Regions from separate parts of the Blautia argi genome, predicted to be linked through region 3. Evidence: a T-box and tRNA genes for the amino acid it is inferred to sense, from the RefSeq annotation. Region 3 holds a T-box; the other regions hold tRNA genes.
What was found. A T-box is a leader RNA that pairs with one kind of tRNA and senses whether it is charged. The one in region 3 lies ahead of leuS (leucine--tRNA ligase), so its partner is inferred to be a tRNA-Leu.
Positions count from the first base shown of each region.

Region 1: it encodes a tRNA-Leu, which carries the amino acid that the T-box ahead of leuS (leucine--tRNA ligase) is inferred to sense. The anticodon was not compared.
Region 2: it encodes a tRNA-Leu, which carries the amino acid that the T-box ahead of leuS (leucine--tRNA ligase) is inferred to sense. The anticodon was not compared.

Region 1 is NZ_CP030280.1:2,689,596-2,700,341, reverse strand. Features, by position in the region: gene DQQ01_RS13150 (LCP family protein) at 1-85, shown strand, start outside; gene DQQ01_RS13145 (glycosyltransferase family 2 protein) at 200-1,114, shown strand; gene DQQ01_RS13140 (S1C family serine protease) at 1,226-2,878, shown strand; gene clpX (ATP-dependent Clp protease ATP-binding subunit ClpX) at 3,096-4,523, shown strand; tRNA gene DQQ01_RS13130 (tRNA-Leu) at 4,702-4,785, opposite strand; gene DQQ01_RS13125 (carbamoyl phosphate synthase small subunit) at 5,000-6,073, shown strand; gene carB (carbamoyl-phosphate synthase large subunit) at 6,073-9,270, shown strand; partial or broken gene DQQ01_RS18240 (undecaprenyl-diphosphate phosphatase) at 9,282-10,155, shown strand; partial or broken gene DQQ01_RS18460 (threonine/serine exporter family protein) at 10,195-10,746, shown strand, end outside.
Region 2 is NZ_CP030280.1:1,120,980-1,131,725, reverse strand. Features, by position in the region: gene DQQ01_RS05555 (DNA gyrase/topoisomerase IV subunit A) at 1-660, opposite strand, end outside; gene DQQ01_RS05550 (DNA gyrase/topoisomerase IV subunit B) at 671-2,593, opposite strand; gene DQQ01_RS05545 (phosphatase PAP2 family protein) at 2,613-3,134, opposite strand; tRNA gene DQQ01_RS05540 (tRNA-Glu) at 3,332-3,403, shown strand; gene DQQ01_RS05535 (PHP domain-containing protein) at 3,474-4,310, shown strand; gene DQQ01_RS05530 (RNA degradosome polyphosphate kinase) at 4,350-6,488, opposite strand; gene DQQ01_RS05525 (Ppx/GppA phosphatase family protein) at 6,503-8,047, opposite strand; gene DQQ01_RS05520 (patatin-like phospholipase family protein) at 8,092-8,952, opposite strand; gene DQQ01_RS05515 (hypothetical protein) at 8,981-9,232, opposite strand; tRNA gene DQQ01_RS05510 (tRNA-Leu) at 9,238-9,320, opposite strand; gene DQQ01_RS05505 (diaminopimelate decarboxylase) at 9,419-10,696, opposite strand.
Region 3 is NZ_CP030280.1:1,687,675-1,698,420, reverse strand. Features, by position in the region: gene DQQ01_RS08285 (Alw26I/Eco31I/Esp3I family type II restriction adenine-specific DNA-methyltransferase) at 1-1,340, opposite strand, end outside; gene leuS (leucine--tRNA ligase) at 1,916-4,330, opposite strand; T-box leader at 4,376-4,630, opposite strand; partial or broken gene DQQ01_RS08275 (CvpA family protein) at 4,651-6,352, opposite strand; gene brnQ (branched-chain amino acid transport system II carrier protein) at 6,497-7,810, opposite strand; gene DQQ01_RS08265 (GNAT family N-acetyltransferase) at 7,973-8,470, opposite strand; gene DQQ01_RS08260 (transcription repressor NadR) at 8,493-8,999, opposite strand; gene nadC (carboxylating nicotinate-nucleotide diphosphorylase) at 9,058-9,909, opposite strand; gene DQQ01_RS08250 (L-aspartate oxidase) at 9,906-10,746, opposite strand, start outside.

The sequences.
Region 1 (10,746 bases), 1.0 Mb from region 3:
CTCAGGTGAGGAGTCTGATATCTATACAGAAGAAGATTATGATGGATACAGTGATGACGGCAGTTATGAGGTAGACGGAGAGTAGTAAAAAGCAGGGCTGTTGGGGCTGCTGTACGAAGGGCAGAAAATGCGGCTTCGTACAGCAATTCCGGCAGTTTTTTGTTTTTTGATAACTTGTCTGTGGAAGGGAGATTTAGAAATGACAGTAACCGTAATTATTCCAACCTATAAGCCGGATAAAAAATTCCGAAGCTTAATAGAAATGCTGACAAGTCAGACGCGCAAAGCGGATCGGGTTGTGATTATGAATACAGAAGAGCGGTTTTGGAAAGACAGTTTCATGGATGGATTGGAAAACTGGGAGGTGCATCATCTTTCCTGTGCAGAATTTGACCATGGAAAAACAAGGGGGGAGGGTGCAAAAAAGACAGACAGTGATATTTTGCTGTATTTTACCCAGGACGCAGTACCGGCAGACGAAAAGGTACTGGAAAATCTTTTAAGGCCATTTGAAAATTCCAAAGTAGGAGCAGCTTATGCAAGACAGCTTCCGGCAGAGGACTGCAGACTTGCAGAACAGTATACCAGAAGCTTTAATTACCCGGATAAAAGCAGAATAAAAACAAAAGAAGATATTCCTGTTCTGGGGATTAAGGCGTATTTCTGCTCCAATGTGTGTGCAGCTTACCGAAGAAGCATTTATGAGGAAATGGGAGGCTTCATTTCCAGAACCATTTTTAATGAAGATATGATTATGGCAGCTAAGATGATGCAGGCAGGATATGCAGTGGTTTATGCAGCGGAGGCGAAGGTGGTACATTCTCATAATTACGGGTATGTGCAGCAGTTTCGCAGAAATTTTGACCTGGCAGTTTCTCAGGCAGAACACCCGGAGATTTTTGCAGCCGTTTCTTCAGAAAGCGAAGGTATTCGTCTGGTGAAGAGCACGGCAGCCTTTTTGATGAAACAGGGGAAGCCCTGGCTGATACCGGATTTGATTATAAGCAGTGGATTTAAGTATCTGGGTTACAAAATGGGGAGAAAATATAAGCGTTTGCCCCATTCCTGGATCAGGCATCTGACGATGAATCAGGCTTATTGGGAAAAAGAATAAAATCTACAGATTTTCACGTTTTCTTTTCTTTTTTATCACAATTTGAACACAATTCATTGATAAACTAAATTTCGTAAAAGGAAAAGAAAGATACGAAAGGGAGTTAGCGTTATGAGTGAAGAATACAGAAATGATATAAATACATTGGGAAATGACTCGGAAAAAAATAGAGAAACAGGCGTTGAGAAGACAGAAGCCCAAGGAGCAGCAGGAGAAGTATCTAACACAGAAGGTACAGTCAATACAGAAAAGTTTTCTGCAGAGCCGGGAAAAGCGCCGACTGCAGAAAATCCTTATTATGCGTACTCTTATAAAAGAGAAGCTGAGAGCGGAAAAGAGAGTCAAAGTCGGAATACAGAAGAGCAGAATAACCGGGGGGCATACAGTTCTTATCAGTTTACTCCGGTTCCTCCAAAGCCGGAAAAGCCAAAACAGAAAAAGTCAATGGGAACAGCGAAGAAATTCGGTTTTGTTGTGGCAGCGGCAGCGGTATTCGGCATTGTGGCAGGAGCAGCTTTTCAGGCTGTGAATTATGTGGGAAATCAGATGTTTCCACAGGAGAATACAAAAATTGAAAATACTCGGACCACACAGGGAAGCGAAGGAGCAACACAGAACATCAGCACCTCAGAGAGCGGAACAAGTGTAGCAGAAGTAGCAAAAAACGTAATGCCTTCCATTGTTTCCATTACAAATATCAGTATACAGGAAATTCCAAACTACTTTGGATTCGGTACACAGCAGTACGAAGGTCAGAACAGCGGTTCCGGTATTATTGTAGGACAGAATGATGCCGAGCTTTTGATCGCAACAAATAACCATGTAGTACAGGAAGCCAACAGTCTGACGGTATGTTTTACAGACCAGACGGGAAATGCAGTGACTGCTCAGGATTTAGAGAAAACCAGTGCAGAGAAAGAAACAGAAGACAGCGGAAACAGCACAGACTTGGGCGAAGGTACTGCAGTTCCGGCACAGATTAAAGGCACAGATTCTGATAATGACCTTGCTGTTATTGCAGTAAAGATTTCCGATATTCCGGAAGATGTATTGAGCCAGATTAAGGTGGCAACGCTTGGAGATTCGGATTCGCTGACCATAGGCGAGCAGGTAGTAGCCATCGGAAATGCCCTGGGATATGGACAGTCTGTGACAAGCGGTTATGTCAGCGCATTAAACAAAAAAGTAAGCTCTGAAAGTGTAGACAGCACTTTTATTCAGACAGATGCAGCCATTAATCCGGGTAACAGCGGCGGAGCTCTTTTAAATATGAAAGGAGAGCTTATTGGTATCAATTCAGCGAAAATTGCTTCTGATGAGGTAGAAGGTATGGGATTTGCCATTCCGATTTCAAAGGCAGAGCCGATTCTGGATAATCTGATGAGCAGAAAGACAAGAGAAAAGGTGGAAGATGAGAACAAAGCAGCTTATCTTGGAATTACCTGTAAAAATGTAACAGCAGAAGCATCTGAAATGTATAATATGCCAGTGGGTGTCTTTGTTGACAGCCTTGTAGAGGACGGCCCGGCAGCAGAAGCAGGCTTAAAGCCAGGGGATATTATCTGCAAGATTGACGGAACAGCAGTGGAAACCTATGACAACCTGACAGGACAGTTGGAATATTATGAAGCCGGAGAAGAAATTGAATTTGAAATTTCAAGAGCAGACGGTGGAGAATACAAAGAAAAGACTATTACAGTAAAGCTGGGAGCCAAAAAAGACGCTCAGATGAATGAAAACAACAGACGGACAGGCAACCGTTAAAAAGATATAAGGAATGAATCGGGGCAGCCCCCATGAGGCAGCCCCGATTTTGTCAAGTTCAGACAGTATAAGCGGGTAAAAGAAACTGGTGAATCGTTTGCGAGAAAATCTGAACAACCGTTTATAAAAAGTTTACTTGTGACTGCTCTTGATTTGTGATAAGATACCCACAAGTAAATGTTATTATAGTGGAAACACGGAAAAGGCGGTAACTCATATGTCGGATGATAAAGAATTTTTAGATACAACCAATACGTCTGATACTCCCGGTGAAAAGGAGCATAAAGATGAATACGAAAAAATATGTTTTATGTGCAGAAGACCGGAGAGCAAAGCAGGGAAAATGATTGACCTGCCAAATGATATCCATATCTGTACAGATTGTATGCAAAGAAGCTTTGATACCATGAACAATACGAATATCAATTATGATGAACTGATGAAGAATATGCCAAATATCAGCATGATTGATTTAAGCTCTCTGCAGAATCAGATTCCTCAAAGACAGAAGGTAAAGAAAAAACAGGAGCAGCCAAAGGCAAAGACCGCTCCTAAGGTATTTGATATTAAAAGTATTCCTGCCCCCCATAAGATTAAGGCAAGCCTTGATGAGTATGTTATCGGACAGGAGTATGCAAAAAAAGTGATGTCTGTAGGTGTTTATAATCACTATAAGCGTATATTTGCAGACATTTCAGATGAGGTAGAAATTGAAAAATCCAATATGCTGATGATTGGACCTACCGGAAGCGGCAAAACCTATATGGTAAAGACGCTGGCAAGACTTCTGGACGTTCCTCTTGCTATTACAGACGCCACTTCTCTTACAGAAGCAGGCTATATTGGCGACGATATTGAGAGCGTAGTCAGCAAGCTTCTGGCAGCAGCAGATAATGATGTAGAGAGAGCAGAGCACGGTATCATTTTTATTGATGAGATTGACAAGATTGCCAAAAAGAAAAATACCAACCAGAGAGATGTCAGCGGAGAAGCTGTACAGCAGGGTATGCTGAAGCTTTTGGAAGGCAGTGAGGTAGAGGTTCCGGTAGGAGCCAACAGTAAAAATGCCATGGTGCCGCTGGCAACTGTAAATACAAAAAATATCCTGTTTATCTGTGGCGGTGCATTTCCGGATTTGGAGGAAATTATCAAGGAACGTCTGAATAAGACAGCTTCCATTGGTTTCCAGGCAGACTTAAAGGATAAGTATGACCATGACAATAAGCTTTTAGAAAAGGTAACAGTAGATGATTTGAAAAAATTCGGTATGATACCGGAGTTTTTAGGCCGTATGCCCATTATCTTTACCTTAAGCGGACTGGACAGAGATATGCTGGTAGAGATTCTGAAAGAGCCAAAGAATGCGATTCTTAAGCAGTATCAGAAACTTTTGGCTCTTGACGAGGTCAAATTGGAGTTTGAAGACGGAGCTTTAGAGGCGATTGCAGATATGGCTATGGAAAAGCATACAGGAGCCAGAGCGTTGCGGGCAATTCTGGAAGAATATATGCTGGATATTATGTACGAGATTCCAAAAGATGATAATATTGGGGAAGTAATCATTACAAAGGATTACATTACCCATACAGGCGGTCCAAGAATCTTATTGAGAGGGCAGGAACCAGCGCAGATAGAAATGAAATAAAGAAACTGAACAGACGGGGGATTGTTCTATGAAGTGAAAAGAAAAAGGTACTTCATGAAACAATCCCTTTTTAAAAATATATATTTTGTGAGTAAGCGCAGCAAAAGAAAAACTGTATGAAAAACAAAAAAAGCAGCAGGACATATCCTACTGTTAAAAATGAAAAAGATGCAAAAGATGCAGGAGATGGGACTTGAACCCACACGATATTGCTACCACAGGCACCTGAAGCCTGCGCGTCTGCCAATTCCGCCACTCCTGCATTCCTTATGTTGTTCTGTGCTCTCTCAAGCACAAGACATATAATACACGAATAATTTTGAAATGTCAACACTAAATTTAAAAAAAATTAAAAAAATTTTTCAAGGTCTTTTGAAACAAGAAAAGGTTGAAAATTATGAGGTGTTGTGATACACTTTTTACAATTTGGGGAATTTTAAGGCTTTATGCTATCAGAAAGGAAAACAGGTGAAAAAATGAAAGCATTTTTGATACTGGAAGACGGTACCGTCTTTGAAGGAACCAGCATTGGATCTACAAAGGAAATCATTAGTGAGATTGTCTTTAATACCTCTATGACAGGATACCTTGAGGTACTTACAGACCCTTCTTATGCCGGACAGGCTGTCTGCATGACTTATCCTTTAATCGGAAATTATGGCATCTGCCATGAAGACCAGGAGTCTTTAAAACCGTGGCCGGACGGCTACATTGTAAGGGAATTATCTCGTATTCCAAGCAATTTCAGAAGTGAAGATACCATTCAGAACTTCTTAAAAAAATATGATATACCGGGAATCGCAGGCGTGGATACCAGAGCGCTTACCCGGATCCTGAGAGAAAAGGGAACCATGAATGGTATGATTACCACAAATGCAGCCTATAATTTAGAAGAAATCCTTCCGCGTCTGAAGGCATACACAACCGGAAAGGTAGTGGAAAAGGTAACCTGCACAGAAACACATGTATTAGAGGGAAACGGAAAAAGGGTAGCGCTTTTGGACTTTGGTGCAAAGGACAATATTGCACAGTCCTTAAACAGGAGAGGCTGTGAGGTGACAGTATATCCGGCAGCTACTTCTGCAGAAACCATTCTGGCGTCTGACCCGGACGGTATTATGTTGTCCAACGGTCCCGGAGATCCCAAAGAATGTACTGCTATTATAAAAGAAGTGAGAAAGCTGTATGAATCAGAGATTCCGATTTTTGCAATCTGTCTGGGACATCAGCTTATGGCGCTGGCAACCGGAGCAGATACAAAGAAAATGAAATACGGACACAGAGGCGGCAATCATCCGGTAAAGGATCTGGAAACCGGAAGAGTTTACATTTCCTCTCAGAACCATGGCTATGTGGTAGATACAGAAACCTTAAATCCGGAAGTTGCGGTACCGGCTTTTGAAAATGTAAATGATAAGACAAACGAAGGACTGAAATATACAGGAAAGAATATCTTTACGGTGCAGTTCCACCCGGAAGCATGCCCGGGACCCCAGGATTCCGGATATTTGTTTGACAGATTCTTAGAAATGATGGAGGTGAATCAATAATGCCAAGAAACCCGGAAATCAAAAAAGTATTGATGTTAGGTTCAGGTCCTATTGTTATTGGACAGGCAGCAGAATTTGACTATGCAGGAACACAGGCCTGCCGTTCTCTGAAAGAGGAAGGCATTGAGGTTGTACTCTTAAACTCCAATCCGGCAACTATTATGACAGACAAGGATATTGCGGATAAGGTATATATTGAGCCTCTGACAGTGGAAGTCGTAGAACAGTTGATTTTAAAAGAAAAACCAGACAGTGTGCTGCCCACTCTGGGCGGTCAGGCCGGACTGAATCTGGCTATGGAACTGGAAGAGCGGGGCTTTTTAAAGGAACACAATGTGCGCCTGATTGGAACTACCTCAGAAACCATTAAAAAGGCAGAAGACCGTCAGGAATTTAAAGATACCATGGAGAAAATCGGCGAGCCTATTGCTGCTTCCTTAGTGGTAAGAAATGTAGAGGACGGTATTGCCTTCAGCAATAAAATCGGTTATCCGGTGGTACTGCGTCCTGCCTATACCCTTGGTGGCAGCGGCGGTGGTATTGCCAACAATGAGGAAGAACTGGTGGAAATCCTGGAAAACGGACTCAGACTTTCCCGCGTGGGTGAAGTTCTGGTAGAGCGCTGTATTGCAGGCTGGAAGGAAATTGAATATGAAGTGATGCGTGACGGAGCAGGAAACTGCATTACCGTATGTAATATGGAAAACCTGGATCCGGTTGGTGTGCATACAGGAGATAGTATTGTAGTGGCGCCTTCTCAGACCCTGGGAGATAAAGAATATCAGATGCTGAGAACTTCTGCTCTGAATATTATTACAGAGCTTGGCATTACCGGAGGCTGTAATGTACAGTATGCTTTAAATCCGGATAGTTTTGAGTACTGTGTAATCGAAGTAAATCCCCGTGTATCACGTTCTTCTGCCCTGGCGTCTAAGGCAACCGGATATCCCATTGCAAAGGTTGCGGCAAAGATTGCCCTTGGCTACACGCTGGACGAAATCAAGAACGCAGTGACAGGCAAGACTTACGCCAGCTTTGAACCCATGCTGGACTACTGTGTAGTAAAAATTCCAAGACTGCCTTTTGATAAATTTATCAGTGCAAAGAGGACACTGACTACTCAGATGAAGGCAACCGGAGAAGTTATGAGCATTTGTAATAACTTTGAAGGCGCCCTGATGAAGGCAATCCGCTCCTTGGAGCAGCATGTGGACAGTCTGATGTCCTATGATTTTACAGACCTTACAGAAGAGGAATTAAGAGAACAGCTTCATATTGTAGATGATATGCGTATCTGGAGAATTGCAGAGGCAATCCGCAGAGGTATTTCCTATAAAGATATCCATGCAGTAACAAAAATTGATATTTGGTTTATTGATAAGATTGCTATTTTGGTGGAGATGGAACAGGGATTAAAGAAACAGGAATTAAGTGAGGATTTGTTAAGAGAAGCAAAACGCATGGAATTCCCGGATAATGTTATTGCCCAGCTTACCCAAAAGACAGAGGAAGAAATTAAGGAGTTGCGTAAAAAATGGAACATTACGGCTGTTTACAAAATGGTAGACACCTGTGCAGCCGAGTTTGCGGCAGTGACGCCATATTATTATTCTGTATACGGCGGTGAGAATGAGGCAGACGGAAAGACAGACAAGAAAAAGGTTCTGATTCTGGGTTCTGGTCCGATTCGGATTGGTCAGGGTATTGAGTTTGACTTCTGTTCTGTACACTGCACCTGGGCCTTTGCAAAGGAAGGCTATGAAACCATCATTATTAACAATAATCCGGAAACTGTAAGTACAGACTTTGATATTGCAGATAAGCTGTATTTTGAACCGTTGACACCGGAAGATGTAGAAAATGTAGTAAATATTGAAAAACCGGACGGCGCAGTGGTACAGTTTGGCGGTCAGACAGCCATTAAGCTTACCGAAGCCCTGATTAAAATGGGTGTGAAGATTCTGGGAACTTCTGCAGAAAACGTAGATGCGGCAGAGGATAGAGAACTGTTTGACGCAATTCTGGAAGAGTGTCAGATTCCAAGACCAAAGGGGCATACCGTCTATACAGCCGAGGAAGCTAAAAAAGCCGCAAATGAGCTGGGCTATCCGGTATTGGTGCGTCCTTCCTATGTATTGGGCGGACAGGGTATGCAGATTGCCATTCACGACAAGGACGTGGAGGAGTATATCGGCATTATCAACCGTATTGCACAGGAACACCCGATTCTGGTAGATAAATACCTTCAGGGAAAAGAAATCGAGGTTGATGCAGTGTGCGATGGCGAAGATATTCTGATTCCTGGTATTATGGAACATATTGAGCGCGCAGGGATTCATTCCGGGGACAGCATTTCCGTATATCCTGCCCGCACCATAAGCGACACAGCGAAAAGAACCATTGAGGAATATACAAGAAGACTGGCAAAATCCCTCCATGTGTTGGGTATGATTAACATTCAGTTCATTGTGTGCGGGGAAGAGGTTTATGTCATTGAGGTAAATCCAAGATCCAGCCGTACAGTACCTTATATCAGCAAGGTAACAGGAATTCCCATTGTACCGCTGGCAGCACAGGTAATTCTGGGACATAAGCTGAAGGATTTGGGCTATACACCGGGCTTACAGCCGGAGGCAAAGCACTATGCTGTGAAGATGCCGGTATTCTCCTTTGAGAAAATCCGCGGCGCAGATATCAGCCTGGGACCGGAAATGAAGTCTACAGGAGAATGTCTGGGTATTTCTGAAAGCTTTAACGAAGCGCTTTATAAGGCTTTCTTAGGTGCGGGAATCCACCTTCCAAAGCATAAAAACATGATTATTACAGTAAGGGATGAGGACAAGGGAGATATTATCCCTATTGCCAGACGTTTTGAGGCTCTGGGTTATAAAATCTATGCCACACGCAGCACAGCAAGAGTGTTAAATGACAATGGCGTAAAGGCAATCCGAACCAACAAAATTGAGCAGCCGTCCCCGAATCTTATGGATTTGATTCTGGGACATAAGATTGATTTGGTTATTGACACACCGTCCCAGGGTGTAGATAAGGCAAAGGACGGTTTTATTATCCGCAGAAATGCCATTGAAACGGGAGTCAACGTTTTGACAGCTCTGGATACGGCAGAGGCTCTTGTGACCAGTCTGGAAAACACAGACATTGAGAAACTGGAACTCATTGACATTGCCGAGATTTAAAGGAGTATGGCATGGATTTTATTGAATTATTAAAGGTTATCTTTCTGGGAATTGTGGAAGGTATCACGGAATGGCTGCCTATCAGCAGTACCGGACACCTGATTCTGGTAGAAGAATTTGTAAAGCTGGACGTCAGCAAGGCCTTTTGGGAAATGTTTATGGTAGTCATTCAGCTTGGCGCGATTCTGGCAGTTGTGGTGTTGTATTGGAATAAAATATGGCCTTTCCAGAATAAGAAGCCAAAGCATGAAAACGTAACAAAAATTGAGAAGGCAGCAGGCTTTGTGTGCCGTTTTACCAAGATTGACAAAATGGTCATGTGGTTTAAGATTCTGGTATCCTGTCTTCCGGCCATTATCATCGGATTGCCCTTTGATGATTTTATTGAAGAAAAATTTAACAACTGGTTTGTTGTGGCAGTGATGTTAATGGTCTATGGTGTGCTCTTCCTTTTAGTAGAAGACTACAATGAGAAGAGAACCGTAAAAGTACACTCCATTGCAGATATTTCCTGGAAAATGGCGTTGTATATCGGTATTTTCCAGGTGCTGGCGCTGATTCCGGGAACTTCCCGCTCCGGTGCTACCATTATCGGCGGAATCCTTCTGGGGAGCTTCCCGTACCGTGGCGGCGGAATACACCTTTTTCCTGGCAATTCCCGTCATGTTTGGGGCAAGCCTTTTAAAGATTGTGAAATTCGGTCTGGCGTTCTCTGCGCAGGAACTGATTATTTTAGGAGTGGGAACACTGGTGTCATTCTTGGTGTCTATTCTGGCAATTAAGTTCCTTATGGGTTACATCAAAAAGCATGATTTCCGTGCTTTTGGCTGGTATCGTATTGTACTGGGTGTTGTGGTTATGCTGTATTTTACGATTTTCAAATAAATACAGCAGAATCCCGCTACAGGGAACAGAGGTGTCTGTATGAAAAGTTATGATAAAAAAGTATTAGACCTGTCCATGGAGGCAGGTCGTATTCTTCTGGACGCAGGCGCGGAGATTTTCCGGGTGGAAGAAACCATTGAGCGGATTTCCAGAGCCTTTGGCATTGAGAAATGCAGCCCCTTTGTCATGAGTACGGGGATTTTTCTCACAGCGGAAAATGAAGAGGGAGAAATTTATGCCAGTGTAAAGCACATTCCCATTCAGGGCGCAAAGCTTTACCGGGTGGCTGCGGTCAATCAGCTTTCCAGAGAAATTGTAGAAGGGAAGTATACGCTGGAGGAAGCGGAGGAACGTCTGGAAACCATAAAGAAGATGCCGGGAAAGAGGTCTTTTATGAGGATTCTGGCAGCAGGGGTTGGGCTCTGGGAAGTTTTGCTATCTTTAGGGGAGAATTTACGGATATGTTTGCCGCCTTTTTATCAGGCGTACTCTTGTACTCCGTTCTGGTGCTGATAGAACGAAGAGAAAAGAAGACGTCTAAAATTGTGGTAAATTGTATTGGCGGCTTTTGCGTATCTCTATTTGCCGTAC
Region 2 (10,746 bases), 570 kb from region 3:
GGTTGGAAAATCCGGACCCTTGATGTACTGCATCAGCTCCTCTGTAGTAATTTCATTGTTCTTCATATAGGCAATCACACCGTCCAGTACCTCGCCCAGATTGTGAGGCGGAATGCTGGTTGCCATTCCTACCGCAATGCCATCTGCACCGTTTACCAGCAAATTGGGAACGCGCACAGGAAGCACCTCCGGCTCCTTCTCTGTTTCGTCAAAGTTGGAAACAAAATCCACTACGTTCTTATCCAGATCCCCCAGGTATACCTCCTGGGTGATTTTCTGCAGTCTTGCCTCTGTATATCGCATAGCAGCCGCGCCGTCGCCTTCAATGGAGCCAAAGTTTCCATGACCGTCTACCAAAGGCTGTCCCTTTTTAAACTCCTGCGCCATAACCACCAGAGCTTCATAAATAGAGCTGTCCCCATGTGGATGATACTTACCCATAGTATCTCCCACAATGCGGGCGCATTTTCTGTATGGACGGTCATAGCGGATACCCAGCTCATACATATCATACAGCGTCCTTCTTTGCACAGGCTTTAAGCCGTCCCTGACGTCCGGCAGGGCACGGGCTATAATAACGCTCATTGCATAGTCAATATATGACTTCTGCATAATTTCCGAATACTCGGTTCTGATAATATTATCCTGATTCTTCGCCATACTGTATCTCCTATATATCTAATTCCGCATCACGGGCATGCTCATAAATAAATGCCTTACGCGGCGGCACCTCTGTTCCCATAAGCACCTCTGTAACCTCTGACGCCATTCTGGCATCTTCGATTTCCACCAGACGCAGCATACGGGTTTCCGGATTTAAGGTGGTTTCCCAGAGTTGCTCTGCGTCCATTTCTCCCAGACCCTTGTATCTTTGCAGGGTAAAGGGACCTTTATGTTTTTTCCTGTAATGCTCTAACGCCTTGTCATCATAAAGGTATTCTTCCTTGCCCTTTGAAGGCATAGCCTTATAAAGGGGTGGCATGGCAATATATACATGCCCTTCATAAATAAGCTCTGGCATAAAACGATAAAACAGGGTCAGCAAAAGCGTGGAAATATGAGCTCCGTCCACGTCTGCATCTGCCATAATAATAATCTTGTCATAGCGTAACTTTGTAATATCAAAATCATTGCCATAGCCCTCGGAAAAGCCGCAGCCAAAAGCATTAATCATGGTTTTAATCTCCGCATTGGCAAGCACCTTGTCAATGGTTGCCTTCTCCACATTTAAAATTTTTCCCCGGATAGGCAAAATTGCCTGAAAGCTCCTATCTCTGGCTGTCTTGGCACTGCCCCCTGCGGAATCTCCCTCTACAATGAAAATTTCGCATAAAGAAGGATCTCTTTTTTCACAGTTTGACAGCTTTCCGTTGGAATCAAAAGAATATTTCTGCTTTGTCAGAAGATTGGTCTTTGCTTTTTCCTCTGTTTTTCTGATTTTCGCAGATTTCTCAGCACAGGCAAGCACACTCTTTAAAACGTCCAGATTTCTGTCAAAATACAGGACAATCTCCTCTCCCGTTACCTTTCCTGTGGCCTTTGCAGCGTCCTGGTTATCCAGTTTTGTCTTAGTCTGTCCCTCAAATCGGGGCGCAGGGTGCTTAATAGATACCACCGCAGTCATACCATTACGCACATCAGCTCCTGTAAAGTTGGAATCCTTTTCCTTTAAAATTCCCAATTCTCTGGCATAAGTATTCATCACAGAGGTAAAAGTGGTCTTAAAACCTGTAAGGTGGGTACCTCCCTCAGAGTTATAAATATTGTTACAAAATCCCAGCACATTTTCCCGAAATTCATTGACATACTGAAAAGCTGCCTCTACGGTAATGCCATCGCACTCCCCTTTAAAATAAACAGGCTCATGGACTACCTCGCTCTTTTTATTCAAATCCCGAATAAATCCCACAATCCCCTCTGGCTCATGATACACGATTTTTTCAGGGACTTCTCCCCGCTTATCCTCAAACACAATGGTAAGCTCCGGATTCAGATACGAGGTTTCATGAAGACGACTCTTGACCTCCGTGGAAGAAAATCTGGTTTTCTCAAAAATTTCCGCATCAGGCAAAAAATTCACCAGGGTTCCTGTAGCCTTTGTTCTTCCCAGCTTTGGAAGCAGTCCGTCCTCCAGCTCAATGGTAGGCACACCACGCTCATAGTGGTCATGATGTACATACCCTCCGGTGCTGATTTTAATATCCAGATACTCAGACAGAGCGTTTACTACTGAAGAACCAACTCCATGCAGTCCGCCGCTTGTTTTATAGACAGAATCATCAAACTTTCCGCCTGCATGCAGGGTGGTAAAAACCAGACGCTCGGCTGACATTCCCTTTTCATGCATACCCACCGGGATTCCTCTTCCATCGTCCTCTATAGTGGCAGACCCGTCCGCCTCCAGAATCACCCGAATATTTTTGCAAAAGCCGGCCAGATGCTCGTCTACTGCATTATCCACAATTTCATAAATCAAATGATTCAGACCCTTGCGGGACACACTTCCGATATACATACCAGGGCGTTTACGCACCGCTTCCAGTCCTTCCAGCACTGTAATACTGCTGGCATCATAAGTATTCTTTTTCGCCATTTTCCTTAACCTTTCTTTTTTATTTCTCCTTAACCGGTATCCTTTTCATCAGATACACCCCTGCAAAACCACAGAAAATTCCCAATATCATACCTGCAAGCACATCTGTAGGGAAATGTACGTAAAAATACAACCTGGAGATTCCCATGAGAACTGCCAGAATCAAGCTACAGATTCCAAGCCGCCGGTTCGTCAGAAGCAGAGCGCCTGCTGCTGCAAAAGAAGCCATGGTATGCCCGGAGGGGAAAGAATAATCCTTTGGAACCCGCACCAGAAGCTCTACCGTATCCTTTATCCAGCAGGGTCTGGGACGGGCAACCAGAGGCTTTAAAATTACATTTGCCAGAATAAAATCCAGTACCAATGCAAGCAATACCGCAATTCCGCAGGGACGGAATTTCTTTGTGCAAAGAAGCACCATGCCCAACAGAATCCAGAACCAGCCTGCTTCTCCCAGCATGGTAGTAAATGCCATAATTTTCGTAAGCACCGGATTTTGTATATTTTGCAGCATATCCAAAACTGCAAATTCCCATTCCATATTGTCATCACCTTTCTTTTTGTAAAGACTTCTGTATCATATCTCATTTTTCCGGTATTTTCAAACCCTTTTTCCCGGTTCTTTTATTTATTATAGTGAACATCTGTTCTGTATGTCAAGTTGGTTTTTTAATTTTTTTTATTTTTTTCAAAAAAGTGTTGACATTCTCATACATATACTGTATTATAGGCAAGTAAGGTTCGTTGGTCAAGCGGTTAAGACGCCGCCCTCTCACGGCGGAAACACGGGTTCGATTCCCGTACGAACTGTTTTTTGGGAAATACTCAGTTGAGTGTTTCCCATTTTTTGTTTTTTAAATAAAATCTACGGGAGGTTTTTATGGAAAAGCTGATTGATTTGCATGTACATTCTTCTGTTTCAGACGGCACCTTTTCCCCTGAGGAGCTGGTTGCCTATGCGCTTGAAAAGAAACTTGCCGCCTTTGCCCTTACAGACCACGACACCACAGACGGCATCAAAGCTGCCCAAAAGGCAGCAGAAGGCACAGAGCTTGAAGTGGTACCTGGCATTGAGCTTTCTACAACCTGGCACAATCGGGACGTTCACATTGTAGGGCTGGATATCAACTGGAAAAATCCCGATTTTCAGAAAACTCTTCAGGGATTTCGGGATTCCAGAGAACTGCGAAATGATAAGGTATTGGCGCTTCTACAGAAGGAAAACATTTCCATTACCAGAAAAGACATGGAAGAAAGTTTTCCGGACAGTGTCTGGACCAGGGCGCACTTTGCCAGATTCCTGCTGGACCACCACTATGTAGGATCTGTAAAAGAAGCTTTTGACCGATATCTGGGCGATCATGCAAAGTGCTATGTTCCCAGAGAAAAAGTTACGCCCATTCAGGCAATCCAGTTGATTCATCAGGGCGGCGGAAAGGCTGTTTTTGCCCACCCGCTTCTGTGCCGTTTTTCCAAGGAACGGCTGGAAAGCTTTCTCGATGTTCTGAAAAAGGAGGGACTGGACGGCGTGGAAACCATGTATTCCTCCTATACCCCTTCTGACCAGCTTCGCATGACAAAGCTTGCCAGTCATTTCGGACTGAAAAATTCAGGAGGAAGTGATTTCCATGGCTCCAACAAGCCTCACATTGACCTGGGCTCGGGCACCGGAAAACTGCAGATTCCTTATTCTGTACTGAAAGAGCTGCGTACCTGAAGACTCTCTGGTACACAGCTCCTTTTCTCCTGTTCTCATTTATTCTTCTTCCGGTGCCTCTGCTGGAACAAAGACCCGTTCATCTCCTGTATGCATCGGTATTTTTGCTTTTTCATCAGCTTCTTCACAGAAGTATTCCTGTGAATTTATCAACTGTTTTCCTCTCTTGTCAATTTTTTCATAGGTTCCGTCCGGTTGCAGAACATGGGCTTTTACATTATCTGCAAGCTGAATTTCCAGAATATGCTTTACTTCTTCTTTAATATCCTTATCCTCTACCGGAAACACGATTTCCACTCTCTTATCCAGATTTCGCGGCATCCAGTCCGCGCTTCCCATGAAAATCTGCTCCCTGCCTCCGCTGTAAAAATAGAAAATCCGGCTGTGTTCCAGATAATTCCCTACAATAGACCGCACGGTAATGTTCTCACTGACACCCGGAATCCCTGTTTTCAGACAGCAGATGCCGCGGATAATCAAATCAATCTGTACTCCTGCCGCACTTGCTGCATAGAGGGCTGCAATAATGTCCCGGTCGCAGAGAGAATTCATTTTTGCCACAATTCTTGCCCTGCGTCCCTCCAGCGCCTCCTTTTGCTCCATTTCAATAAGATGCAGGAAGCGATCCCGAAGCCAGATAGGCGCTACAGCTAATTTATTCCAGCTTTTCGGCTCAGAATAACCGGAGAGCATGTTAAACACCGCTGTGGCGTCCTCCCCGATTTTTTCCGAGCAGGTAAGAAGTCCGCAGTCTGTATACAGCTTGGCTGTAGAATCGTTGTAATTTCCGGTTCCCAGATGCACGTATCTGCGGATTCCCTCCTCTTCCTTTCGCACAACCAGAGTAATCTTACTGTGGGTTTTCAATCCCAGCAGCCCGTAAATGACATGACAGCCTGCTTTTTCCAGCTTCTTCGCCCACACAATATTGTTCTCCTCATCAAAACGCGCCTTTAATTCCACCAGCACAGTGACCTGCTTGCCGTTTTCCGCTGCCTGCGCCAAAGCTGCAATAATGGGAGAATTGCCACTGACGCGGTACAGGGTCTGCTTGATGGCAAGCACCTGCGGGTCTTTTGATGCCTGACGGACAAAATCCACCACAGGAGCAAAAGTCATAAACGGGTGATGAAGCAAAATATCCTGTTTTCGTATCTGGGTAAAAATATCCTCCTCTGCCATCATCTGCGGCACCGGCGCAGGTACATGCTGGGAAAGCTTCCAAGTTTCAAACCCCTCCAACCCATACAACTTCATAAGGAAAGTCAGATCCAGAGGTCCGTTGACGGCAAATACGTCTTCTTCCTTTACTTTAAACTCTGTTTTTAAGATTTTAAGCAGGCGGGGATCCATTTTTTCGTTGACATCCAGTCTGATAACCTCGCCCCACTGCCTTTTTTTCAACTGTTTTTGAATCTCGTTTAAAAGGTCTGCTGCCTCGTCCTCATCAATGGTTAAATCCGCATTTCGGATAATACGGTAAGGGCAGGCGCACACCACCTGATTACTTAAAAACAGCTTACCAATGTTTCTCTCTATAATTTCCTCCAGAAGAATTACAGTTTGCTTTCCATTCTTCTCTTCAGGAAGCTCCACGATTCTTGGAAGCACGGAAGGCACCTGCACAGTAGCAAATTCCAGTTCCTCTTTATCCTTTTTATTTTTCTTTGCAATCAGTGCGCCAATATTTAAAGTTTTATTGCGGATAAGAGGAAATGGCCTCGCGCTGTCCATCGCCATGGGAGTCAGTACCGGATAAATGGTTTCATCAAAGTATTTATCCGCAAAGCTTTTCTGCTCCTTGCTTAAATTTTCATGCTTTTCTACAACCACCAGCCCTGCCTTTTTCAGCCCCGGCAAGAGAGAACGATTATAGGTACTGTACTGGGTATGAATAAACTCCTTTAATACAGGCGCCAGTCTTTCAAGCTGTTCCTTTGGAGAAAGCCCTGCAATATCCGGTTTTGTATATTTTGCATGAACCATATCCTTTAAAGAAGCAACCCGAATCATGAAAAATTCGTCCAGATTAGAGGCCGTAATGCTCAAAAACTTCAGGCGTTCAAATAAGGGCAGGCTTTTATCCCTTGCCTCAGACAGCACTCTTTCATTAAACCCTACCCAGCTCAATTCTCTGTTGCGGTAATATTCCGGCTTTGTATATGCCTTAAATTCCATATGCTCACTCCTCCTTATTTCCTCATTCTTACCTTCAGTACAGGGCGGATACTGAAAATCTCTTCAAAGAAATCTGCCTGCTCTGGCAAAAGTCCTCTCTCCAGCGTCAAATCCTCTTTTGCAGAAACGGTAAGCACCAACTCCTGCTCCTTTACTGCAGCCCGGATTTCCTCAATTTTCTGTCTGTGGCTTCTATCCAGCACATTTGCCACCCGGATAATGGCTGTCAGCTTTGCTACCGTCATATAGCCCTTGCGGTCTATCTCAGATCTGGAATCTGCGCTTCCATAATACTGAAAAGGCATTTTAATAAATTTCACCATATGGGCAATCATCTTTCGTTCCTTGTGGGACAGTCCGATAATCTCCGTGGACATAATGATTTCATATGCACATTCTGAAGCATTGCTCAGACTGATATAATTGCCGCAGTCATGCAACAAGATAGCAATCTGTAAGAGCAGCCGCTCTCTTTTCCCCATACCGTGAAGCTTCTTCATGCCGTCAAAAATGGCAAGTGCATTCTGCGCCACTGCCTGGGTATGATTTTTGCTGCTCATATATCGCTTGGCAATATTTCTCGCTGAAACCAGAATGTCATTTTCAAAATTGTGCTTGCTTTTCATCAGTTTGCGTCGCTCCGCATAATCATAAGCCACTCCATCGTTTAAGTGCGTTCCCGGAAGCCACATGGTCTGTCCGCCCAGCTCCTCAATAAATACACGGTAAATAATCATGCCAGGTACCATAATCTCTGCATACTCCAGAGAAACTCCCAGCTTTACTGATACCTCTTCCGCAGAATGCGCCATCACCCATCTATATTCCTCCATAAAGGTTTCAAGGCTGATGGTTCTGCTCTCTGTCATACTCTCTTTTTTCTCAAACAGTCTTTCCGTAAAGGTATTTCCCATAAGAATAATGTGCTCTATTTTGCGATCCTTTACATGCAGCTTTTTAAAACCCAAAATCTGGTTATGTACCAGCTCTTCCACCAGGCGTTCATAATGTACGGTTTCCTTTTCCAGAGGAAGCAGAAGCTCCTTGATTCGCAGGCTTCCCATTTTAAAATTCTGAGTAGTAACAAGAGTATCCTTATCAAACAGGGAAATTTGTACATTTCCCCCTCCTACCTCCATAACTGCCGTGCCCTTCTGAATGATTTTTTCAAAAGAAGCTTCCTTTGCAGCTACGGATTTATAGCCGTAAAAGCGCTGTTCCGAGTTGCTTAAAATCTCTACCCGGATACCTGTTTTCTGATACACCTGTTCCATAACCAGCCATACATTCTGCGCCTCTTGAAGCGTACTGGTGGCACATGCCCGATACTCCTCTACCTGATATTCCTTCATAATCTCTGTAAAATCACGAAGGACACGGCAAAGCTCCTTTGCTGTAGCAAAGGTAATCTTCCCTTCACCATAGGTTTCTCTCCCGATTTCCAGACGGCTTCTCACTTCGTTTATACACCGAATCCCATTCCGCGGAGAAATTTCATAAATATCCATACATACATTGTAAGAACCTACGTCAATCGCTGCAAATGTTTTCACTCCCATAGATGGCTCCTTTCCGCCTTTGTTGCTTTTCTGCTCTCCCCTTTCTAGGAAAGAAGAAATTCCTGTAATGCTCTGCTGTTTTTCTCTGCTGTAGCATATCCCTCTTCATACAACTTTTCCAGCTTTTCCCGATTCTTCTCCACTCTGCCGATTTCCACTGGTTTTTCCGGACAAATAAGGAATATCTTTCCCTTTTTCTCTTCTTCATATAAGTAATCCAAGGTTTCATTATAATCCAGATGCCGGTTTTTCATACGCTCTACCAGCCTTGGAAATTCTCTTCCGTATCTTAAATAAGCGGCTGGCATGGCCCTATTTGGTTGTTTTCGGTATCCTCTCTGCCGTGTCAGCACCACCACCTGCTTTTCATTTCCCAGCTTTTGGGACTGCCTTACAGGAATCGAGTCTGCAATTCCCCCGTCCAGATACGGAGTGTTCTGAATCCACACTGTTCTCGCCAAAAGAGGCAGGGAACTGGACGCCCGGACATAGTGAATCCCCTTGTGCATATCTGTAATTTTCTTATATTCCGCATCTCCCGTTTCACAGTTTGTCACTGTTACATAAAACTCCGTAGGATTTTGGTCAAATGCCCGGTAATCATAAGGATTTAATTCCTCCGGAATTTTCCTGTAACACATATCAACCCCAAACAAATCTCCTGTTTTTATGAGATTTTTTACACTGCAGTAAGCTTCATCTTCCAGATAGTCTGTATTTGTTTCAAATCCTCTTCGTCTTTGCTTTGATAAAAAGCTACATGCATGGCAGGCGCCTGCGGATACGCCGATACAGGTATGAAAAGAAACCTCCCTGTCCAGAAAAAAATCCAGTACCCCCGCTGTAAATGCACCTCGCATACCGCCGCCTTCCAAAACCAGTCCAACTTTACTATTTGCTGCCATGTTTTCCCTTCTTTCTATTCACATAACTTTATTTTAGCACGAATTTTGTTATCGCAAAAGTTAAATAAATTTTACTTTTTTCAAAAAGGCACAAAACCATTCCGCCCCAAGACAAATGACACCTGTATCTTTTAACCAGTATCCTCTCATTTCCAGGCTCGCTTTTATGCGGACTATTTTCATTCAAGGATTCCTCGAAAATCGAACTTTCCCATACAGCAAAAAGGCTGAAACCCTTTATTTCACTGGATTTCAGCCTTTTCATACTTTCTTCATTCATAAAACTGCCGGCAATGGGACTTGAACCCATACGTGGTTGCCCACAACAGATTTTGAGTCTGCCTCGTCTGCCATTCCGACACGCCGGCATTTCCTAACGGAACAATAGATATTCTAGCACGACTCCCTCCAAATTGCAAGCATTTTTTTGAATTTTAATGCAATTTATTCTATTTTTTTGTTTTTTTTATTGATTGCAGTCCAGATTTTTATAAAAGTCAAAGCAGTCAAAGGTAGCAAAATAATCTTTTGGCGTTTCTGCCCTACGGATCAGCTGTATACTCCCGTCTGTTTTCAGTAAAAGCTCTGCGGATTTCAGCTTTCCGTTGTAATTGTATCCCATAGCAAAGCCATGGGCGCCTGTATCGTGAATCACCAGCAAATCGCCTTTCTCAATCTTTGGCAGCATTCTGTCCACAGCAAATTTGTCGTTATTTTCACACAAAGAACCTGTCACATCATATTTGTAATCACAAGGCTGATTTTCTTTACCCATAACCGTAATGTGATGATAAGCCCCATACATGGCCGGACGCATCAGGTTTACCGCACAGGCGTCCACACCAATATATTCCTTGTGGGTATGCTTTTCGTGAATGGCCTTTGTCACCAGGCAGCCGTAGGGTCCCATCATAAATCTTCCAAGCTCTGTATAAATTGCCACATCGTTCATACCTGCAGGCGTCAGCACCTCTTCATACACCTTTCTTACACCCTCTCCAATGGCACGAATGTCGTTGGGCTTTTCTCCCGGTCTGTATGGAATTCCTACGCCGCCGGACAGGTTGATGAAACAGATTTTTGCGCCGGTTTCCTTTTCCAGGCACACTGCCAGCTCAAAAAGCCGCTTTGCCAGCATGGGATAATACTCGTTTGTCACCGTATTGCTGGCCAGAAATGCATGGATTCCAAATTCCTCCACGCCTTTGTTTTTCAAAATACGAAATGCTTCAAAAATCTGAGGCTCTGTCATACCGTATTTGGCATCTCCCGGATTGTCCATAATGCCATTGCACACCTCAAACACACCGCCTGGATTATAACGGCAGCTTATACGCTTAGGCAGCGTTCCGATGGCTTTTTCCAGATATTCAATATGAGTGATATCGTCCAGATTAATGGTTGCTCCTAACTCATTGGCATACTGAAATTCCTCTGCCGGTGTATCATTGGAGGAAAACATAATATCTTCTCCCACGCAGCCAATGGCCTTTGACAGCATCAGCTCTGTATACGAAGAGCAGTCGCATCCAAAGCCATATTCTCTTAAAATCTGAATCAAAAACGGATTGGGGGTTGCTTTTACAGCAAAATATTCTTTAAATCCCTTATTCCATGCAAAGGCTTCCTTCATTGCCTGCGCATTTTCCCGGATTCCTTTTTCATCATACAAATGAAAAGGTGTGGGATATTCCTTTACAATTTCTTCTAACTGTTCTTTTGTCACAAAGGTCTTTTTTTCCATATATATTCTCCCTTAATGGATTTCTGTTTTTCTGATTTTTTCTGACGAAC
Region 3 (10,746 bases):
ACACAATTTTGGGGAGCCAATGCAAAAGTCACACGCCTCTCCTTATTCATATTCGCGATTTGCTGGCATATAATTCTCTCCTGTTCAATATAGCATTTCTTTTTTGTTGTATTGACAAATTCAACTGCCACAAATTCGTTTTCTGATGCAGCCAGTAAATTGTAATAACCAATATTCCTGCCTCTTATCAGCGGATAGCCTGTATTCATATGAACAATATTATGCTTGTTTGCAGTTAAATCCAATTCTCCTCTTAAGTTAGTTATAAAAGAAAGCTCCTTAACAACCGGAAACTGCCTTAGCTTCCGCAAAATCTGATATTCTTTTGAAAAAACCGCAACAATCGCATTTCCAGTATTTTCGTTCAAAATATCGTTTATTGTAACTTCTGCAATATCTCCTGGGTTCTTACAATAATCTTTAACAATCGTTACCTTATCTGTTTTACTGCCCTTTTGTAAAAAAATGGAACTTAAAGCCTGCTGGGCATCTATGTATCCGCTGCCTTCTCCAATCACCTTTACAGAAATTAATTTGTTATCTTTGAGTATATGTGTTCTTAACTTTGTACACATCTTATCAGACATTATGGAAGAGGGAATCAACAGACTGACAAATGCGGTTTCATTTGCATATTGGTCAATAATTTCTTCCGCAAATAATTTATATAAATTCAAAATCCCTTCTGTGGAATATCTGAAACGTTTCTTTACTATTTTTGAAATTGCGGAATACTTGTCTTTGTCCCTATAATACTCCTCTTTATTTCCGTAATGTCCACGCTCAGCTTTTAGATTTTTAAAAGGTGGATTTGTAACAACAATGTCAAAGCCGTTTCCTACAATCTCCGGGGGGAAAATTTTGTTTATATCAATATAGACCGGTTCTGTTGCTGTTACGTCAATTAACAAACCGTTTCCTATGTGTTGTTCAAAGTATTCTTCTGACAACTGAATATTCCAAAATACCCTGGATATTTCCCTCAAAGATTCTTTATATCCATTAAGAGCATCTGTATTTACATCTGCAACATAAAGATTATCCAACATAATTTTGGCATTCTCTTTATTAATTCCAGTAGCTTTAACAGCTTTGATGTATGAAAAGACAAAATTTCCCGCACCAACACATGGTTCTAAAAAACGATAGTCATATAGTTTTTTTGTCGGATTTTTATCCTTGAGATGTTCAACCAGTTCCCTCATCATCGCATCTGTAAGCTCCAAATCCGTATAATAGCTTCCCGTTCTCTTTCGTGTCAAAGCATCCATTTTTGTTTCAATGCGCCTGCTTCTTTTACTTAAGGAAGACCATAACTCTTTATATTGTGTATTGTTCATACAACTCTCCTTTATTTCTGCAGATTTATTCAAGCTTATATCCACAAAACGCAAAAAATCCGAGGCCTGGATTTATGTCCAAATCCTCGGAAAATTGGGTAAAATAAAGCTTTTATTCCTAAAACATATTCTTTATTATTTCAAGTGCAATATTCATTCCTGTTTATGCTCCACCTTCAATACCTCTTCCAGATAGCTCCTGTCAAGTTATATGGACATCTTCAATCGTTGAAAATAAAAGCATTGTGTTCACCTCAAATTCATTATACTTAAGCCTTTCAAAACACGCAATATATAATTTTATTATAACAGAAAAAACTCCAAACCTCAATTTTAAAAACCTGTTACGATATTTTGCGTTATTCTACAGTACCTTTTCTTTTAAGAAAATTGTCCGTAAATTTTGATTTTAAGCGAACTTTTCAATATTTCCAAGCACTTTATAGCAAATGCTGCTCAAGTCGGATTCTGTTTCGATCCACCTCATCTGACAGGCATACGCCCTATAGATAAGAAAAAAGATGTCCTTATTCCTATAAATAGGAGAAGTCCATCTTTTTTCTTATCTGCACTGCTTATTTCTGCACAATATTAATTATTTTCTTAGGAACATAAATTTCCTTCACGATAGTTCCAGTCAGCTTATCTGCAATAGCTTCCTTACCTGCTGCAATCGCCTCTTCCTTTGTAGCATCTGCGCTGATGCATACAACAGCTTTTGTCTTACCGTTAATCTGTACAGGAACCTCGATTTCATCGTCTTTCATAGCTTCTGCATCTGCCTTTGGCCACTGTGTATGGAAAACAGAATCTTCATGTCCGTATTCCTGCCACAGTTCTTCTGAAATATGAGGGGCAAACGGTGCCAGAAGCTGTGTAAAGGTTTCGATGGTTTCTTTATCAATACCGCCTGTTTTCTTAGCCATTTCAATAAATTTGTTATTGTACTCCATAAATCCGGAAATAACCGTATTTAAGCTAAAGCTTTCCAGACGCTGTGTAATATCAAACACCAGCTTGTGACGAAGTTTCACCATTTCCTTTGTTGCTTCCACATTTGCTTCCTTGCTGTCCATAGCCAACTTCCAGAAACGATTTAAGAAACGGTAAACACCATCAATACCTCTGTCGTCCCATTCTGCATCTAATTCCGGCGGACCTACAAAGAGTTCGTAAAGTCTTAAGGAATCACAGCCGTAATCTCTTACCAAATCGTCAGGAGATACCACGTTTCCTTTGGATTTACTCATTTTAATACCGTTCTTTCCAGTAATCATACCCTGGTTAAATAACTTGGTAAACGGTTCATCAAAATCCACAACCCCGATATCATGCAGGAATTTTGTATAGAAACGGGAATACAGAAGATGCAGTACCGCATGTTCTACACCGCCGATGTACATATCTACCGGCAGATATTTGTTTGCTTTTTCTTTAGATACCAGAGCCTTGTCATTTTTGCTGTCTACATAACGCAGGAAATACCAGGAAGAACCAGCCCACTGCGGCATGGTGTTTGTTTCTCTTTTGGCCGGCGCGCCGCAGCAAGGACAGGTTGTATTCACCCATTCATCAATACCTGCAAGCGGGGACTCTCCTGTGCCTGTAGGTTCGTAGGATTCTACCTCCGGCAAAGTCAACGGAAGCTGATCTTCCGGCACCGGTACGTTACCGCAGTTCGGACAGTGAATAATCGGAATTGGTTCACCCCAATAACGCTGACGGGAGAATACCCAATCACGCAACTTGTAATTTACTGTCTTGCGTCCGATTCCCATTTTTTCAATCATAATAGGCGCTTCCTTTTTCAGTACTGCAGATTCCATACCATTCCAGTCACCGGAGTTAATCATGGTACCGGAAGCTTCTGTATAAGCTTCTGTCATATTTTCAATTTCTTTTCCGTCTTTGGCAATAACCTGAATAATCGGAATATTGAATTTTGTAGCAAACTCAAAATCACGGTCATCATGAGCAGGTACACACATAATCGCACCTGTACCGTAATCTGCCAATACATAGTCAGACAGCCAGATAGGCATCTTTTTACCGTTTAATGGATTTACTGCATAGCTTCCTGTAAATACACCTGTTTTTTCCTTATCCTGCAGACGATCTACATTGGATTTCATAGAAGCATCGTAAATATATTTTTCCACAGCTTCTCTTGTTTCATCAGTAGCCAGCTCTTTTGCCATAGCATGCTCCGGCGCCAGTACCATAAAAGTTGCTCCATGAAGGGTATCCGGCCTTGTGGTATAAACTGTAATCTTTTCTTCTCTTCCTTCAACCGGGAAATCTACCTCTGCACCATAGGACTTTCCAATCCATTCTGCCTGCATTTTCTTTACTTTTTCCGGCCAGTCCAGTTTATCCAGGTCATCTAAAAGACGGTCTGCATATTTGGTAATTCTCAGCATCCACTGACGAAGATTTTTCTTTGTAACCTCAGAACCGCAGCGTTCACATTTACCGTTTACAACCTCTTCATTAGCCAGACCTGTTTTACAGGAAGGACACCAGTTAATCGGGAATTCCTTTTCATAAGCTAAACCTTCTTTAAACATCTTCACAAAAATCCACTGTGTCCATTTATAAAAGGCAGGGTCAGTGGTATTTACCTCTCTGTCCCAGTCATAAATAGCTGCAATGTCATTAATCTGTCTTTTAATATTGGCAATGTTGTCTGCTGTGGATTTTGCCGGGTGAACACCCATTTTAATAGCATAGTTTTCTGCCGGAAGACCGAAAGCGTCCCAGCCCATTGGGTGAATCAGGTAATATCCCTGCATCATTTTAAAACGGCTCCAGACATCAGAGATAACATATCCTCTCCAGTGTCCTACATGAAGGCCATTTCCTGAAGGATACGGAAACATATCCAGACAATAGTATTTCGGTTTTTTTCCGTCATCTACGTTTACCGGGTGTTCCTCCCAGTTTTTGCGCCATTTCTGTTCAATTGCCTTATAATTATAAGGTACTGCCATGTTTTTTTCCTCCTTTGAAATAAAAATACCCCTCCGCCTCCTAATGCTAGAGGCGAAAGGGTTTCTTTTCCGTGGTACCACTCTAATTCGCGGATTCATTCTGTCCGCGCACTCTTTTTTTCTGTAACGGGAAATCCCGCCCGTATCTACTTTTCACTGGCTTCAGTCTGTTCAATCCGGGAACTCTGAGGCGAGTTGGGAATCCTGCATACCTGCCTTGCACCACCCGGCAGCTCTCTTGCTTTTCGTTTTAAACGCTTCTATGCGGTGTTTCTTAATACTCCTCTTCAACGCTTTTCCTTATAAAGCTACTACACATTTTACTCAGTGATTACCTCTTTGTCAACCCCTGTCTGGGTTTTTTCTGTCTGCTCCTTCTGGTCATTTCCCAAAGAAAGTACAGAACAGATTTTATCTCCCGGCAGGAAATTCAAGCTTAATCCATCTCCCGGATTATAGGTAATAATCTCCGGAAATTCTGTAACCGGAACATCAAAAATCAAAGGCATCTCCAGCTCTTCGGCATTTTCCTCCGGTGTGGTGAGTATCAGATCCGTTCCCTCAAAGGTAATGTAAAAATGAGAGTTTCCTTCAATGACTGCCTGAGCAATTTTCTCAATTTTACCGGTAATACGATAATCACCTTCTTTACCATCAGGCTTTTTGCCTCCACCTTCAGCCAGCAGCTTTTCATAATTTTTCTCACATTCTTCCACAGTATCTCCAATGGCAACTGTCTGGTATTTCTGCACATTTACCATAGCATATTTCTTAACCAGTCCTGCACCGTCCTTTAATGCCATAAAATACGTCGGCTGATCGGAAATATTCAAAAGCAGCGGGAAAGCTGCCGTATATTTTAAGTTCTGTACCTGCCCTTCTGCAGAATCCATGGCTGAACGCTCCTGTGCACCGTCACATACATAATATCTGGTTTCCATGGTTCTCTGATTCATCAATACAAATCCTACATTTGATTTGTCACCACTGACAGAGGTAACACCGGTGTATACCCAGACATCATCGTCCAGTGTCAGGTAATTGAAACCATCTGTTGTTTTCAGACAGCCTTTCTGTCCCAAAACACTGTTCAAAAATCCGTTTTTCAGCATACCATGATAATTATACAGCTCTAAGAGAAGGTCTGAAGGATAAGCCCTGTCCACCCATTTCGGACAATCCTCAATTTTATATTCTGTAGTTTCTCCTGTCTGAGCATTGCACAATACCACTTTTCCAATGGTCTGACCTCCGAAAAGCCCAATATTAAATTTCTTCACCGGACAAATCCAGTAAGGAGTTCCGTTATCATCAATTTCAAAGCTTAACTGGTCAAACATATAGGTAGGATACTTAAACCGCAGATGACGGTAAATATTCCGGTTAAAATACTCAGACTCTGAATATTTTATTGGTGTATCCAGCTTTACAAGTTCTGTATTCTGCGTCGCCATATCAATACGGATATAGGCAGGAATTCCTTCCTTCTGATTCGTCAGCCATTTAATGCCACTGGCATAAACCAAAGGGGAAACACGGTAAGGCTGCTCCTGATAATTAATCTGGGAATACAGGCTGCTTACCTCAAACTGAGATACCATATCTACCATGCTTCCCATTTTTTCTGTTGCCTAAAAGCTCTGCTGATTCTTTATCCAGAAGAGGAATCTGGTCATAGCTGATCTCCTTGATATCCTCTGTAAAATCCCGCTCTTCCGGTGTCACCAGCTTCTGATATTTCCTGGCATTCACAATAGGAGAGGATAAAAGAGAACCTGCTGCATATACGACAACGATTGCCAGAATCACAAAAACTCCGAACTTCAGTACCTTGTTTGACCGAAGCTCCTGTACACTGGAAATTCTCTTCCTGATTGCGTAGAGAATCATTATGGCTGCAACTAAAGCTCCCAGAAAGAACCAGAAACCGCTTTCGTGAATGTTGATTGCCGGCAGTGTCACATAATAATACAAAAACGCCAACACCAGCAACGTCAAACCTGCTGCTATTTTCTTCTTCATAGTTTTACCAACCTTTCCAAGCAGATTTTCTGCTTTGTTCCCCATTGTATCATGCCTGTCTGACACTTTCAACAACCCTTGTTCAAGTTCCTATAAAGATTTTATAAAAAGCGCCTGCTATTCTACAGACGCTCCTATTCTTTCTCAGGTTTTCTTTTTTACAACCGCTCCCAGTACTGCCCCACACACCGCAGGAACAATCCACCCCAGATGCAGATGATAGAAAGGCAGTTTACGCCCCCAGTCCGTCAGAACCCCGAAGGTAATGCCAATACTGTCCATGGCATTTAAAAATGCCACTGCAAATGCTGCGGCCATACTGAGAATATAAACCATTTTTTTATCTCCAATCCACTTCTGTCCAAAGGAAAGAACAATCAGTACGATTAAAACCGGATAAATCATCATTAATATCGGCTGGGAAACAGCAATAAGGTAAGAAAGTCCTACATTGCTTACTGCAAAGCTGAACAAACACACCACAGCTGTTATTTTTCGATAGGATACAGAAGGTATCAGTTCATGGAAATAATCTGCAAAAGAAGTAGTCAATCCAATGGAGGTAGTCATGCATGCCAAAAACACAGATGCACCCAGCACAATTCCACCCACAGGTCCCAGAAGATCTCCTGCCACTGCGCTTAACAGAATGCCTCCATTTTCAAATGATGTATGTGTTGTAGCACCGATATACGTCAGCATATAATAAACCACACTTAAAATCAGAACTGCTCCGATTCCGGAAACAATGGTATATTTTACAACATTTTTCCGTTCCTTCACCTGAAATCCAGTGACTGCATTGATAATAATAATCGCAAACACAGGTCCTGCCGGTCCGTCCAGCGCATTATAGCCTTCAATCATTCCTTTAAAAAAGGCGATGTTTCTGTATTCTCCTACAGCTTCCTTTGCTGCTCCATATTGCAAGGTATTTCCTGATTTGTCAGAAAAAAGACAGACCAGAAAAATCAGAGTGATACTGATAATCAAAATCGGTGTCATATATTTCCCGATAATGTCTACGATTTTACCCGGATTCCCGCTGAAATAGTAAGTCAGGGAAAAGAATACTGCCGTTACCCCAAGAGAAACCAGCCATACATACTGCTGAGGCACATAGGGGCGAACCGCCAACTCATAAGATACGCTTCCTGTTCTCGGAAGCGCAAAAAGCGGTCCAATCAATAAATAAACCGTAATGGATAAAAACAGAGAAAAGTGTCTGCTTACAAGGTCGCCCAGATCCATAATTTTGTTCCCCACCAGCACCACTGCAACAATTCCAAGCAAAGCAATCCCTGCATCAGTCAAAATAAATCCTACAAGAGCCGGTAGGTAGTTTTCCCCTGCCTTCTGTCCCATTGCAGGAGGAAAAATCATATTGCCTGCTCCAAAGAACACAGCAAATAAAGTTAAGGTTAAAGACATCATCTGCCTTATTTTGAGTTTTTCCATTGGTTAATCTCCCATCTTTTTTCCGTCAAACTTGACGGTATCCTAGTCATGCAAACCTTTTTATCTTATCATCATATGGAAATATACACAACAAAAAACGTCGAATTTCGCAAAAAAGCTGCTGTATGCCGCTTTATGGAAGCTATATACAGCAGCCCTATTCTATTTTGAAAACTCTCTTCTCATATCATACCATACTGCGTTTCCATGCTCTGACTGAGAAACGCCGAAATTATGAAAGCCATGACTTTCATAAAAAGGAATCAAGTGTTCCTTGCAGGTAAGAATTACTCCCTTTTTCCCTCTCTGCCTGCTTATCTCTACCATATATTCCAACAAACTTCCCGCAATTTTCCGGTGCCTGTATTCTGGCAGTATATCTAAGCCAAATACTGTCTGATAAGCCCCTTCCGGCTTATGCAGACTGGCATTATGGTACAGTTCGTCCGGAAGGCTCGGCTTATCTGTGGTTCCTCCGTTGATAAATCCTACGACCGTTCCGTCTATCTCAGCTACAAAAAAATTTTCCAAAAAGGTTTCCATGCGTACCCTGATTTCTTCCTCTGATGCTGCCTCTGCTTTTGGAAAGCACAGGGCTTCTATCTTTGCCAGAAGAGCTGCTTCCTCTTTTCTGGCTGTCCTTATTTCTGGTTTTAACATCTTTTCCCCTTCTTTTCTACTTTCAGTCTTTGCAGATACCTGATTTTTTTAACGCTTCCTCTATCATATCCAATATTTCCTCGCTGTCCGCACTGACTGTATGGCAATGGTGACCAGAAGTAAGATTTGTAAGAGGCCTGGATTTTCCGGTTCGGATATCCTCTAAAAACTGCTTTACCTGACGCCGGGAACTGATATTCAACACTGCCCTTAATTCTCCGTACACCTCATGCTGCACAAAGACATCTTCTACTGTTCCACCACAGTCTGCCACAATATTCAGTTCTTCTTCTATTCGTTCATCCGTATGACAAACGGAAAAAATCCTGGTATATTTTTGAGGATGGCAACAAATATATCCTCTGTTTGTAGAAAGAATATCAGAATCTGCTGCCCTTAACAGAGCAATATCCTGTACAATTACCTGTCTGCTCACATGAAAAAGCTCTGCAAGTTTTGTTCCTGATACTGGCGTATCACTTTCCGAAATATACTTCAAAATTTCTTTTCTGCGTGTTTCTCCAACCATGCTTTATACCCTTTCTTCACAAGACCGAAGCTACTCATCTTTTTCTGAATTCCATGGATTAAATTTCACGAAGATTTTTCAGGGAAAGATCCAGAATCGGAGATGAGTGTGTCAAAGCTCCGCTGGAAATATAGTCTACACCAATAGAAATCAACCTGTCAATATTCTCTTTTGTCACATTTCCGGAACACTCTGTTTCTGCGCGGCCATCAATAAGTTCCACAGCCTTTTTCATGGTTTCCGGCGTCATATTGTCCAGCATAATAATATCTGCGCCTGCCTCTACAGCCTCCTTTACCATATCCAGAGTTTCTGTTTCCACCTCAATTTTCCGTACAAAAGGCGCATATTCCCTTGCCATTTCAATGGCCTGACGCACGCCGCCTGCTGCTGCTATGTGGTTATCTTTTAATAAGATTCCGTCAGAAAGATTATATCTGTGATTGTATCCGCCGCCTGCTTTCACTGCATATTTTTCAAAAATTCTCATATTCGGAGTTGTCTTCCTGGTATCCAGAAGTTTGATTTTACTCCCTTCTAAAAGATCTGCAATCTGTCTTGTATAGGTGGCAATGCCACTCATTCTCTGAAGATAATTCAGCGCTGTACGTTCGCCGGAAAGTAAAACGCGGATATCGCCTCTTACCACTCCCAGAAGCTGTTTATTTTTTACTTTTTCTCCGTCTTTTACATAAAATTCCACTTCGGTATCTTTGTCTAATAACTTGAAAACCCGTTCAAAAACAGCCAGTCCTGCAACAACTCCGTCCTGTTTACAGATAAGCTGCACCTCTCCCTGTTTCGCTTCCCTCATCACTGCATTCGTGGTAATATCTTCACTTGTAATATCTTCCTGTAAAGCCTGTCTGATTAAATGATCTGCATTTAAATTCATAGTAATGTCATTCATTTTGCCTGTTTCTCCTTTTCTATTTCCTGTAAAATTTCCTGTTTGTAAATCTCTGTCAGATTATCTATCTGTATGCCTTCCTGCGCTTGCTGGCACAAGGTATCAAAGACATCTGTTTCTTCAAATTTTCTGTTTTCTTTTTCCTGTTTTTGTATTTTCTCAGCCGCTCTTCTGGCAAAAACCAGACTCTCCAAAAGGGAATTGCTTGCCAGACGGTTGGCTCCATGTACGCCGTTGCAGCTTGTTTCTCCTATTGCAAACAATCTGTCCATCGTGGTTCTGCTATCTGAATCCACATGAATACCGCCCATAAAATAATGCTGTGCCGGCACTACGGGAATCCAATCCTTTGTCACATCATACCCCTCCTCCAGACATCTTTCATAAATATGAGGGAAGTGGCTTAAAATCACTTTTTCTCCCAATACACTCATGTCCAGCCATACATAGGGCTTCTTATCTTCCTCCATTTGTCTGTAAATAGCCTCTGTCATCAAATCTCTTGGAAGCACTTCATTAGCAAAGCGTTCTCCCTTTGCGTTATACAGTTTTGCCCCCTCTCCCCGGACAGATTCTGATATGAGAAATCTTCTTCCCGGCCGAGTGGAGTACAAGGTAGTAGGGTGTATCTGGATATAATCTATATGCTCCAATTCTACCCCATGACGCATGGCTATGGCAAGAGCATCTCCGGTAAGATGGGGATAATTTGTAGAATGCTGATACAATCCGCCAATCCCTCCGCTGGCCAAAATGGTCTGACCTGCCTCAATTCCCAGAAGCCCTCCTTCTTTTGTTTCTGCCAAAATTCCCAGACAGATATTTTCGCTTTCTATA